4 regions of the Alteromonas sp. 38 genome follow, and region 1 is predicted to be linked to each of the others. Evidence: predicted binding sites of a transcription regulator. Region 1 holds the regulator's gene; each other region holds the start of a gene.
The links. Region 1 encodes sigma-54, which starts transcription at its own class of promoters, with help from an activator protein. Its sites were predicted from a motif close to GTTGGCACGNNNNTNGNNT; they were not measured.
Positions count from the first base shown of each region.

Region 2: FLAVO9R_RS12685 (FlgO family outer membrane protein) is a predicted target of sigma-54. The motif match lies at 1,762-1,780, and genes of this name have one in related genera.
Region 3: FLAVO9R_RS18890 (Tll0287-like domain-containing protein) is a predicted target of sigma-54. The motif match lies at 1,822-1,840, and genes of this name have one in related genera.
Region 4: FLAVO9R_RS16015 (DUF2726 domain-containing protein) is a predicted target of sigma-54. The motif match lies at 1,637-1,655, and genes of this name have one in related genera.

Region 1 is NZ_LR733300.1:834,031-837,153, reverse strand. It holds gene lptB (LPS export ABC transporter ATP-binding protein) at 1-476, shown strand, start outside; gene FLAVO9R_RS03560 (RNA polymerase factor sigma-54) at 552-2,036, shown strand; gene hpf (ribosome hibernation promoting factor) at 2,066-2,353, shown strand; gene ptsN (PTS IIA-like nitrogen regulatory protein PtsN) at 2,362-2,805, shown strand; gene rapZ (RNase adapter RapZ) at 2,844-3,123, shown strand, end outside.
Region 2 is NZ_LR733300.1:2,926,552-2,929,674, forward strand. It holds gene FLAVO9R_RS12675 (FlgO family outer membrane protein) at 1-128, opposite strand, end outside; gene FLAVO9R_RS12680 (FlgO family outer membrane protein) at 131-895, opposite strand; gene FLAVO9R_RS12685 (FlgO family outer membrane protein) at 900-1,613, opposite strand; gene FLAVO9R_RS12690 (YfcL family protein) at 2,048-2,350, opposite strand; gene FLAVO9R_RS12695 (ATP-NAD kinase family protein) at 2,391-3,123, opposite strand, start outside.
Region 3 is NZ_LR733300.1:4,387,262-4,390,384, reverse strand. It holds gene FLAVO9R_RS18900 (hypothetical protein) at 1-357, opposite strand, end outside; gene FLAVO9R_RS18895 (sigma-54 interaction domain-containing protein) at 441-1,703, opposite strand; gene FLAVO9R_RS18890 (Tll0287-like domain-containing protein) at 1,916-2,533, shown strand; gene FLAVO9R_RS18885 (cytochrome ubiquinol oxidase subunit I) at 2,946-3,123, shown strand, end outside.
Region 4 is NZ_LR733300.1:3,695,940-3,699,062, reverse strand. It holds gene FLAVO9R_RS16025 (cobalamin biosynthesis protein CobD/CbiB) at 1-87, opposite strand, end outside; gene FLAVO9R_RS16020 (5'-methylthioadenosine/adenosylhomocysteine nucleosidase) at 94-807, opposite strand; gene FLAVO9R_RS16015 (DUF2726 domain-containing protein) at 969-1,556, opposite strand; gene FLAVO9R_RS16010 (hypothetical protein) at 1,700-2,095, opposite strand; gene FLAVO9R_RS16005 (helix-turn-helix transcriptional regulator) at 2,240-2,464, opposite strand; gene FLAVO9R_RS16000 (hypothetical protein) at 2,464-2,931, opposite strand.

The DNA.
Region 1 (3,123 bases):
CGCAAGAGGCCTCAATTTTTAGAAAATTGACGGTGTTTGAGAACATCATGGCTATCTTACAGACCCGTAAAGGGTTGAGTTCAGCGGAACAAGAACAAGAAGCCGATGCGCTACTTGATGAATTTAATATCAACCATATACGTAATAGTACGGGTATGAGTTTATCCGGTGGTGAACGTCGCCGGGTAGAAATCGCGCGAGCATTAGCCGCTGATCCGCAATTTATTTTGCTTGATGAGCCATTTGCTGGTGTTGATCCTATATCGGTTAATGATATAAAGAAGATCATTCAACATCTTCGTGACAGAGGAATTGGAATCCTCATCACCGATCACAACGTAAGAGAAACACTGGATGTGTGTGAGAAAGCGTATATTGTGAGCCAAGGCGAACTCATCGCGCAAGGGACAGCAGAACAAGTTTTAAGTAATCAGAAAGTAAGGGATGTATACCTAGGAGAACAATTCAGGCTATAGTTACTGTAACCGAATTGTCATTTTCAGTTTTAAGCACGGGTATATTCACAACAAGAGTTTAAAAATAAGACGTAGATGAAACCATCTTTACAGCTAAAGTTCAGTCAACAACTTACCATGACACCGCAGTTGCAGCAGGCAATCAAGCTGCTGCAGTTGTCTACGCTCGACCTGCAACAAGAGATTCAGGAAGCACTAGACTCAAACCCACTTTTGGAAGTTGAAGAAGGCGGCGATGACCATCCTGTTGAGAAAAACAACATGGACGGCGACGACCCTTCTGTAGAAGCTGCTCCTACTGCATCTAGCGATTCGTTAGAAGCAGGTGACGCGCTTGAAAAGAACGACCTTCCCGATGAACTGCCAATCGACAGTACGTGGGATGAGTATTACTCGGCCTCTTCTGCTCCCGCCCCTGGTCCATCAAATAATGATGACGACCAACTGTTTCAGGGTGAAACCACCGACAATATTCAAGACCACTTGCTATGGCAAATGCGGTTAACCCCGTTTTCGGATACCGACCGCGCCATTGCTACCGCCATTATCGACTCAATCGATGAATCTGGTTACCTGAACGTCCCCATCGAACAGATTTTAGAATCAGTGAATTCTGACGACGTAGAAGAATTGGTGGAAATGGACGAAGTTGAATGTGTACTCAAACGTATTCAAATGTTCGACCCTATCGGTTCAGGTTCGCGTACACCGCAAGAATGTTTGCTTGTACAGCTTCGCCAGTTCTCAGACGATACGCCATGGCTTGCAGAAGCAAGACAACTTATCAATGAGTACTCGGACCTACTTAGCAGCAAAGACTACCGTACGTTAATGCGCAAGAGCCGTTTGAAAGAAGATCAACTTCGCGAAGCCATGCGCTTACTGCAAACGTTGAATCCTCGTCCAGGTAGTGCATTAATTACCAAAGAACCGGAATACGTTATTCCTGATGTTTCGGTAAACAAGAAGAATGGCCGCTGGGTGGTAGAACTTAACCCCGATAGCTTGCCAAAGTTAAGCGTAAATCAGCAATATGCCGCTATGAGCAGACGCTCTAAAAACAGCAGCGATTCGCAATTTATTCGCTCACATATGCAAGAAGCCAAATGGTTTATAAAAAGCCTTGAATCAAGGAACGACACCTTGATGAAAGTAGCAAACTGTATTGTGCAGCAACAAATGGGCTTTTTCGAGCACGGCCCAGAAATGATGAAACCAATGGTGCTAAATGATGTCGCAGAAATGGTAGATATGCATGAATCCACCATCTCACGTGTCACCACGCAAAAATATATGCATACCCCACGTGGCATATTTGAGTTGAAATATTTCTTCTCTAGTCACGTAGCAACGGAATCTGGTGGTGAGTGTTCATCTACCGCTATTCGCGCACTAATTAAAAAGCTTGTGGCTGCGGAAACGCCCAGCAAGCCATTAAGCGATAGCAAGATTGCTCAATTGTTGGCCGAACAAGGCATCAAAGTTGCCCGGCGGACAATAGCAAAATACCGGGAATCATTATCGATTCCGCCGTCAAACCAACGCAAAAGCCTTATTTAAAGGCCTTGATAATTTAAGGAAGACGAAATATGCAAATCAACCTTACCGGTCATCATGTCGAAATTACTGATTCTTTGCGTAGCTATGTCGATACTAAGTTCAGCAAACTAGAGCGTCACTTTGATCACATATCTAATGTGCATGTCATCCTGAACGTCGAAAAACTTAATCAAAAAGCCGAAGCCACCATGCACCTCAGCGGAGCAGAAGTGTTTGCTTCATCACATAACACCGACATGTATGCGGCGATAGACAGCATGATCGACAAGCTCGACAGGCAAGTTATCAAGCATAAGGAAAAGCTGAAAAAGCACTAAATATTAGTATGGAAATTCAAGCCATAGTAAGTTTGGACCGCACCGAGTGTGCGGTTCAATGTAACAGTAAAAAACGTATTCTAGAGATTATTAGCGACATTGCTGCTAAAAATAATCCCGACATCGATCAGGCCACAGTGTTAAATAGCCTACTCGCCCGTGAACGAATGGGAAGTACGGGTATTGGCAATGGTATTGCATTGCCTCACGGTCGATTACCGGGCTTAGAACACGTTATCGCCATTATTGTAACCAGCAACCCTGCCATCGATTTTGATGCGCTTGACGATCAGCCCGTAGATATATTCTTTGCCCTGTTAGTGCCTGAAGAGAAAACAGAAGGTCACTTACAAACACTTGCTACCGTTGCGGGAAAACTAAGTGATAAAGAAACGGTGAAAGCCATTAGGCGGGCCTCCACCAGTGACGACATTATTACGGCTTTAAGCTAATAAAGCACAGCACCATATTTTAAAAGGGAGAAATGCAGGTGAAACTGATTATTATCAGTGGTCGATCCGGTTCGGGAAAATCAGTTGCACTACGTGCCCTTGAAGATTTAGGCTACTATTGCGTAGATAATATTCCGGTTAACCTTCTCCCTACCCTTACTCATACCGTGGTTGATGAATATGACCAAGTCGCGGTAAGTATCGATGTAAGGAATCTGCCAAAAAATCCAGCGGACTTGGTAGAGATTTTAGATTACCTACCCTCGTCTTGGTCTATGACCATTGTGTATATTGACGCCAGCGACGATGTGTTGGTGA
Region 2 (3,123 bases), 2.1 Mb from region 1:
ACAGGCTCAGCGGAGTGAGAAATTTCTCCGTCATCACCTAGCCAAAAAGAGCCGATTGATTCAGTACTGGTACACGCGGTGAGGTTAGCGACTAACCCCATTGCCAGCAAAGCAATAAGCCTTTTCATGATTAACCTCTACTTAATTTAACGCCATCACGCATGCCGTTCTTTTGGCTACCGTCGCTAGGGATCAACGCTTCTACCACATAAAATGGCACCAGCATTTGTGCACTCGCCACTACCGCGCGAGACTCTATGCCTAATATTCTGGCGTTAACTAACACGCCGCCTTGGTGTTTAGCCATGGTGCCCGTAAGTACGTAATCTATGGGTAAACTGCTGCTTAACTCTAAATAGTCGCGGCTAAGAACGAAGTCGCCACCGTCGGTAATACGAATGTAGTCTGTGGCTTTAAAATCGATAACGGGCACACGAAATTTATGTAACTCGTGAACAAATGATTCTGCCATTTGCTTACCAAGCAAATCCGTTTCTTGAAGATTGGTATCAATAAGCGCGAAATGCGTTACGCCTATAGGCGTTTTTTCATTCACATATTCCATGTTCGCGATAAGGTCTTGGGTCATATTTTTTACGTAATCACCAATATGCTTAGTTAGCGGTCGCCCTTTATAGGCCCCTTGAACACTCGAATAAAGTGTAGGTTGGCCCAAGGCGCCGAAAGCATCCATTCCCTCTTGCTCGTCTGACTGTTCGTCGTCTTCTTTTTGTGGTGAAGGACGGTCTATCGCCATAATATCTACTACATTCATGGCCGGTCGAGACGTTTCTTCAACTGCCACTTCTTCTTCGCCTAACATCATAGAGCAACCGCTCAGGGTTAACGTTGATATTGCTAGGATACATGCCGTGCATTTAAATAGTGCGTTCATCCCGTTACCTTCCACCTTCAGTTCTGTACAGTCGACCATTACGGCTCGTCACTCGCTCTTCTTCCCAGAAAATCTCAGCGGGAAAAAAGCGGGTAGCTGCCGCCACCACGTCTTTATTTCTAACATTGATAATTCTTGCGTTAACCACAGCCCCAGACTGTTGGTAAACCAAGGTACCTGTTATATAGAAATCGACCCGTTCGATATCGGACAATTGGTCGATATTGCGCGTAAGTACTCTATCGCTTTCGTCATTAACAATTATATCGTTCGAAAGCTTAAATTCTTGAGTAGTAAAACCACGTTTTGTGGCTTCGGTCATCATACCCTGTTCTAATTGATGCCCTAACATCATCAATGGATGTTGATCATTCTTGTTGTATTTCATGGTATCAACAGGCACAAATCCCGCCACGGCATAGCGCGCTTGCCTAGAAGGTCGCAAATCGGCAAACAGCTCATTGGCTAAAATGTAGGTGTGATATTCAACATTCCCAAGGGCTGGAATCGCCAAGGGATCAGACTGTGACATTTGGGCTTTAGGGTCGTTCGACGATTGACAGCCGCCAATGATGGCAAGTATTAATCCGGCAGAAATCGCTCGCGAAGTGTTGCGCAAAATACAGCGAAAGGTACAGCGCACCGTGCAGTACCTTGCTCTTTTGGGTGTGTTACTAGCGCTACGCTTGTAACTCGCAAGTTGAATTAAACCGAACATATATTCACCTAGAAATAAGCCATTTGTAAAAAGCGCGTTGTGTCACACTACTTGTCTTTTCTTGTCAACAACAAGAATTAGCAATATTCGCACCACAACCTGTGGGGGCGTGTCATGTAGCGCATAAAGACTGAAAAAAGGTTAACGCTAACAAGTGCCGAGCTAAAGCAAGCGATGTCAGAAAGCCTATAAAACACAGCCGTACGCCGCATTACTCCGCTACTTGGGGGCTTAGAGAGAATGTATTGTAGTTAGCAACCTTTAGAAAAGGAACGCCAATCAACGTGGCTGGGTGTTTAAAATAACACCAACGATTGAGAGAAAGTGAGGGTGCCTAAGCGGCAAAGCCATGCCGCTTTCAGGCGTAATTTGCCGGATAATTATTCCGTTTCCAGATTCCACGCATAGCGCTTTGTTGTGCGACATTTTGGCGCTTAGCTGCGCGCCTGGTCAAATAATCGTGACCAAAGGCTCTTAACCTGCGCAGCATCATCGCCCTCTAGTTCTTTGTTGTTAAATGCGGCTTGCAAGCTTGCTGCCATATCTGAATCTAGTTGCTGCATAGTTGCGCTGCTTTGCATTTCTAGCTGACGAGACACCACGGCGAAATGGCCTTGTAAGTAACTGGCTGTAAACAGCTCATCGTCACTACCATGATTAACTACATCATCTAACGCAGCCTCTATCGCTGCAATTTGGTTTACTACTTGTTGGGGGGCTGAAGCCGGAGGTAACACGTATTTCTCCTATTCTTAAACGTAATCTAAAACTTTAAAACTATTCGGCGTTATAAAGAACCTTGTCTTTGTAACCGGTAATAATGGTGAACGCACCTTGTAGCGATGCATCTAACTCAGCATCGCCAGAATCTAATCGTAATGGTTTATTACCAAGCGATTGTAACTTTTGTTTAGTCGCAACAACCCGCATATTTTCTTTGCCAATAGCGCGGATAAAGTCTGGGCTAAGCTGTTGATTTCCACGCCCCAAAATATGCCCTTGCCCTCCGATAACGGTTAACACCACTTGGGTTGGCTTTCCTTGGGTAAGCGAAAGCAATTCAGATGCAGTTACATCGCTGGCTACAAGCGCTTTGTCTTGCAACACATCAACACCTAGTAGGGTATTTTCTAAACCCAGAAACTCCATAACCGCGCCTACGGTAGAGCCCGACCCCATAACAAAATAGGTGTCTGTGTTGTCGTCCATTAATTCGCTAATGGTAGCGGCAATGTCATCGAGGACGAGCGCTTCGTCCTCTTTACCACCCATTTTTACTGCTTGCACGTAGGTTAGTTCGGCGGGTACTCGCATCTCGCCATAGTGTTTTGCTATCACTTTTCCGGTTCGAAATGCGTTTTCATCGATATCTCGTACTTCGCCTTCCATCACACTGACAATTTCGCCCTTGATCATTTGGCTAATAACCTGCCCTGCGGCAGACGGGGTAACACAGTAAACGCCCGAATGGATTTTACATCCCGCCGGCACACCCAGCACCGGCACTTTG
Region 3 (3,123 bases), 3.6 Mb from region 1:
AATGGCAGTAGCTAGGTTGTTAAAGCGAACAAAGGTGATTAAAGGAAGTGAAAAGTCAGGAGCCGTAACCGCATTGGGTAAATCAGAAAGTAGACTGTTGGTACAGTCGATATGTTCTACCGGTACCTTGCTGATATCGACACTAACATAAACAAATTCACCGGCATGCTCAGTAGCGCTTAATGATATCCAGCGCATGGTACTGCCAGTACAAATGAGTTCTATATCGTTACTGCTGTCATTCAATTCAGTAGTCAGTTGCTGCGCCTTTTCCATTGTTACAGCCGCAAGCTTCAATGCCATCGCATTTTGCAATAGCAAGGTTAGGCAAACTAGCAGTGTAAATAATGACTTCAATGGCAAAGCGCTATTCTATTTCTACCGGAACTTACTTAATAATACGTTAAATATAGGATGTTGAAAGGGGTTTTTACCGCGTGTTATTTAATCTTTAGTCCTAACGCTTGAAGCTTACGGTACAAGGTTCGCTGGCTGATACCCAGTGCTATGGCAAGGGAATCTATACTGCCTTCATGTTTTGCTATTACCTCTTCTAGGTACTTAGCTTCAGCAGCTTCCAGAGTGAGAACACTTGCGCTGTTATGGGATGTGGGCTCGCAGACTAACTCGGGTAAGTCTGTGGGGTAAATAACATTTTCATCTGCCAATAAGTACGCTTGCTCCACAATATTCTTAAGCTCACGAATGTTACCTGGATAGGTATAGTGGCTTAGCACTTCAAGAGTGGATTTGTGTAAGCGTTTTTTCGAGGGGAGTTCATGCAACATGTGGCTGCACAGCATGGCAATATCGCTTTGACGCTCGCGAAGCGGCGGAAGGTGTATGGGGAAGCCCGCAATTCGGTAGTAGAGGTCTTGTCTAAATTCACCTTTTTCCACCAAGGACTTTAAGTCTTTATGGGTAGCGCATACTAAACGGAAATCGGCTTTTTTAACTTGAACGCTTCCAACTGGGCGGTAGGTTTGAGTTTCAAGCAACCGCAGTAACTTCACTTGCATGGTAAGAGGAACATCGCCAATTTCGTCAAAAAACAGCGTTCCACCTTGGGCGGCATCAACCAACCCCTTCTTGTTCGATTGCGCGCCTGTAAAAGCACCTTTCTCGTAGCCGAATAACTCCGATTCAAAAAGCGAATCAGCTAACCCAGTACACTCTATTACTACAAAAGGTTTTTCGGCGCGGTGGCTACTGGTATGCAGGGCATGAGAAACCAGCTCTTTACCTGTACCCGTTTCACCTTGAAGCAACACGGCTATATCGGATTTTGCGGCCCGATTAATTTTATTCAGCATCGCTTTAAAGGCGGCAGACTCACCTATCATTTTACCCTTAGTCGGGTAATTTGAGGCGAACGCGAGTTTATCTAATATTTCTAAGTAACCAAGCAGGTCGCCGTTAGCATCGTGAACCGGTCGCATGAGAATATCACAGTAGCTTTGACCGCTTTTTGTGGTGTGAATGTGAACCACACTTGCAGTGCGGCCGGTTTCTTTGCATTGTTGAATAGGGCAACTTTCACCGCATTGATCACAAGGCTTGGTATTACCGTGTGACACCTTAAAGCACTGGCTATTTCCCGGAATAATATCCACAGGATAGGTATTACGATAAGGCTGATTAACCGCTTCTATTACATATTGATGATTGATGAAAATAGCGGGTTTATCGATGGCGTCTATCATTGCTTGAACAATCGAGATATTCATGTAACAGCTTCACCTAGCAATACGGGCTGGGTATGCATGACGTATGCACACAATTCGAACCCACAAGATAACTAATCTAGGTTTAAGGTATCACATTGGCACGCGCCTTGTAGGTCTGTTGATGAACAAGTGTGTAACTTCAAACCCAACATATGTAGGTGGGTAACTCTCCGGTACGAGGAAAAAAAATGAAAATGACATTAACGGTTGGTGTAATAGGTGGATTACTTTTGTCAACTGGGCTGTCGGCCAAAACTCTGCAGCCGCAAGACAGCTTAGCGACACAACAGGAAACGGAAGCCGTCATACTAGCAGGACCCGAAGGCAAGTTAAATCAAGCACGTACCAATGCTAAAGCATTGGGTGGTGCTTTAAAAGCACGGCTGCAACAAGCGATAGCTAAGGGCGGTTTAGAAGAAGGTGTAGAAGCATGTTATGTGGCCGCTGGGCCTATCGCGCAAGCACTCAAGAAGGATGGTTGGACCGTGGGGCGCACCGCGCTGCGGGTGCGTAATCAAGACAACCAACCAGATGGATGGGAAGAAACCCAATTGCACGAGTTTGCAGATGCCTTATCTAAGCAATTGCCTATGCCGCTAGAGGCATCACGTTGGAATGAGGAAACCGGTGAATTACGCTATATGTCAGCGATTGTTACGGGGCAAGTGTGTACGGCTTGTCATGGCAATAACGTGGATCCTGCGGTGTTAGGTATTATTAGGGAAAAATACCCTGAAGACACCGCAACGGGCTTTGCGCCAGGAAGTTTAAGAGGTGCTTTTACACTTACCTATTCACCCGAATAGCCTTTTCTTTTTTCAAGGAAATGCAACGTGTCTTTACCGGCATCCGTTAACGGCACGCCATGCATTTTTTCCTGCATTCCCCACCTTTCCTGTAAACGCCCCACTCTCAAACCTTTCCGCTACTGCTCATATCACTTTTTTGTGTCAAAAATGGCACTGATTGACATTTTTGGCGCATTCTCCTCTCATCTTGTTTGAGGTGGATCAAGGCGGTAAATCCAACTTGATGGAATAATTGCGCCGCATGGTAGGGAATACAGGTGGTGATGGGCAATCGTGCCATAGCTGGCGCAAAGCTTGCTAAACCTCCTTCAGAAGTACAAGTCTTACGGTGCGGCCTTATTTTTAAGGTTATTGATTTAAAAGAATTTTAGCGGCTTGCCGTACTGTTTTTTAACTAGGGAGAAAACCCATGAGCGATACGTTAGTCGAGCTATCGCGGTGGCAATTTGCGCTAACTGCGATGTTCCACTTTATATTTGTGCCCTTAACCTTAGGGTTGAGTTTCATGCTTGCCATTATGGAATCCGTTTATGTAATGACAGGCAAAGAAATTTACAAACAAATGACTCAGTTTTGGGGCAAGTTGT
Region 4 (3,123 bases), 2.9 Mb from region 1:
CGGCCACCGCCAAAGGGCATCTAAAACAACGGCCAACCATAATACCAGCACCGACTGATATGCTGATTGGGTCAGCAATGCTTCCATTTACTGCTACGCCAACGCTTTAATCATAGCCATAACAAGTTGCGCTGAATGTTTTGCTGCAGTATCCAAATATTCTTTAAAACTGACAGTTGATGTCTTACCCGCGATATCAGACAGCGAACGTATGACTAGAAACGGAACGTCAAGCATATGACAGGTTTGCGCTATAGCGGCACCTTCCATCTCGACGGCTTTCATTTCGGGGAAATTTTCACGTAGCGCTTCAACTGCTTCGTCGGTACCGATAAACGAATCGCCAGTACAAATAAGGCCACTGGTAGATTGGATATTTTCTAACTCGCTCGTTGCTGTTTTTGCGGCTTCAATGAGCGTATTGTCACAACGGTAGTCTTCAGGCATGCCAGCACACTGGCCTAGCGTGTAGCCGAAATGGGTTAGATCCACGTCGTGATGGATAACGTGGGTGGCAATCACTAAGTCACCAATGTTTAAGCTTTTATCGAACCCGCCTGCTGAACCTGTGTTTACCACAGCGTCAGGCGCGTACTGTTCAATGAGTACCGTAGTGGCAAGAGCCGCTGCAACTTTTCCGATACCACACTTTACCAGCACAACCTCAACATCATTAAGGTGGCCCTCATAAAAGGTTAAGTGCTTCCATGTGGTTTCTTTAAGGTTTGAAAGTGAAGCTTTAAGTAACGCAACTTCTTCATCCATTGCGCCTAGAATGCCAATTTTTTTTATGCCAGTCTCTTTCATGTATATACCGATTTATTCAGATGTTGGGGGAAGCAAAACTTGCTACAGATATGGTAATGAATTGTATAAGGAAATGAGGAAAACTGACAGGAAAAAGCCTTTGTCACCTGCTATTACAGCAATAATGGAGCGCAACAAAGGCTAGGGGAAAATAGTAAGTTTTACGCAGCTGCCACGCGGCTCGATCTTACTGGACGAGTCGGGCGCTTAGTCGGTTCAGGGTTGTGCGTAGGAAGCTGTGACATTTTTTGCTGAATTCTTCTATAAGGAATAAGCTTGTTTTCAAGGCATTCACGAATGTCGTCGACGGTATAGCCCGACTTCACCTTAATTCGAGCATGAGGAACACCTGCCGCATCTAATGCACCTGACACAAACCAATCGCGCTGAGTTTTGTAGCCCTCTTTCCCTTGGTTATGCACAAGGTCGATAGCTAATATCGGGCTCATGTCCTGCTTATCCACCAAGATAAAATCAAGTTGTCGCGATGAGGCTCTAGAAATAGCTTGGCTGGCCGTTTTCTTGTTGGCCGATTGCCTTACTGACACTATGTCACTCAAGCGTACACGGCAAATGATACGAAACTCTCGCCCCATGGCTTGTTCAATAAGGTTTAAAAATGAGTGTTCTACAGGAGTGAAAAGCTGTGGCTTTCGGCGAAAAGGAAACGCTACGCCACCATCTGATAATTTTATGGCGCCTAATGCCACCACAATAAGTAACATCATTAAAATAATTGCCAGTTCCATCATATTCCTCGCATATCAACGTGTAATGCGCGTCATAAAAATGACGCTTTTTTTGACACCACTGTGGTTCTTTACGGAATTTGCAAAGGCAGTGCCACATTGAACAAGGAGAGGAGCTAGGCGGAAATAAACCTTAAGGCAGGTTATGGCTTACTAATGATAAGTACATCTACTTGCGTGCCCATATTATCCGGTGACACCACAATACGAACCGAATCATCTGTTGCTGCAAGCATAGTGCGTTGGTTAACCGCAGGTTTTCTGACAAAATGCGGATAGGCATTTTGATAGAAGGCGATAACCTCTTCAGGTGCATACTTAGTAAAATAGACCAAGCTAGCTGGCATGCCCTCGTCGAATTGCTGACACTGACGTGCATTGGTCATTAGCGAGACGTCAAAAAAGGACGTAGGGCAAGACTGGGTAACAGGTACATTTAATGAACTGTTTGCGGTCACAGTATCGGCTAACGCGTGGTTCGCCATTGCTAGCCCGCCAAGTAAAATTATATTGATGCTTTTACGTAAACCGCTTGTCATTATTCTTGTTAACCAGTATTCACTCTTTATATCGATAATAGTGGGCTAACTATATAAGAGCAATAGATAAATAGTTGCACAAGGTATGTTCATAGCATGATGGGTATAGGGTGAAAACTATTGTGAACTGAGTTATCAATGCCACTATGTATTCTCTGTCGAATACTGAAACACCTCATTAAACGGCTTATCAAAGACCAAAGCAATTTTGAACGCCACTTCAAGTGATGGAGAGTATTTTCCTTTCTCGATCGCCATAACGGTTTGGCGTGTAACACCCACTTTCGACGCAAGTTCCTGCTGTGTCATTTCGTCTGAAAGAAAGCGCAAAGTTCTTATGTTATTGGTAATGATGTAATTATCAGTCATTAACTTTCTTTCCGGTAATAGTAAAGCTCAGTACCAAACCGGGTGACTTCCGATAACCAAAAAATCAGTACTAACTTCAGCTCAATAGGTGCAAGAGCATAATTGGTGTAGCTATTTTGCGCGTCAAAATCGATGTTACTGTTGATCATTTGTTGTATCACGCAGCTCACAATACCTACTGACAGTACCCAATAACCCGCATTATTCGCGGTAAGTCGATGATAACGCTCTCGTTCATCTTCAGGTGTATTGGCATCTTCTTGCTGGCTCATGGCTAACGCAATATGTAACGCTACCTCTAAGATAATGAAGGCAATAGTAATTCGCATGATGAGGGCGGTGGTGGTATCTAGGCTAGTATTTGGTTGCAAAAACATAAGTGTATATACGCTATCTCCATAAATAGAGGCGATCACCGCAGATACTAACAAAGACACCCACAAACTCTTCTCTCTGAACGAAATCATTATCTTTCTCCATGCCCTAGTAATGGTGGTTAAATTTTACTTTGTGTACGCTAAATTTAACTCAATGTTAAATATACTATACATTAGTGCTTGTAGAAAGCTAGCGGTAGGTTGTTACAAAGTTTGTTGTAGGTGAAGGTGCCCTGAGCGGATTTCTTTACAGCTTTAGATATACTGGCCACAAAAAAGCTC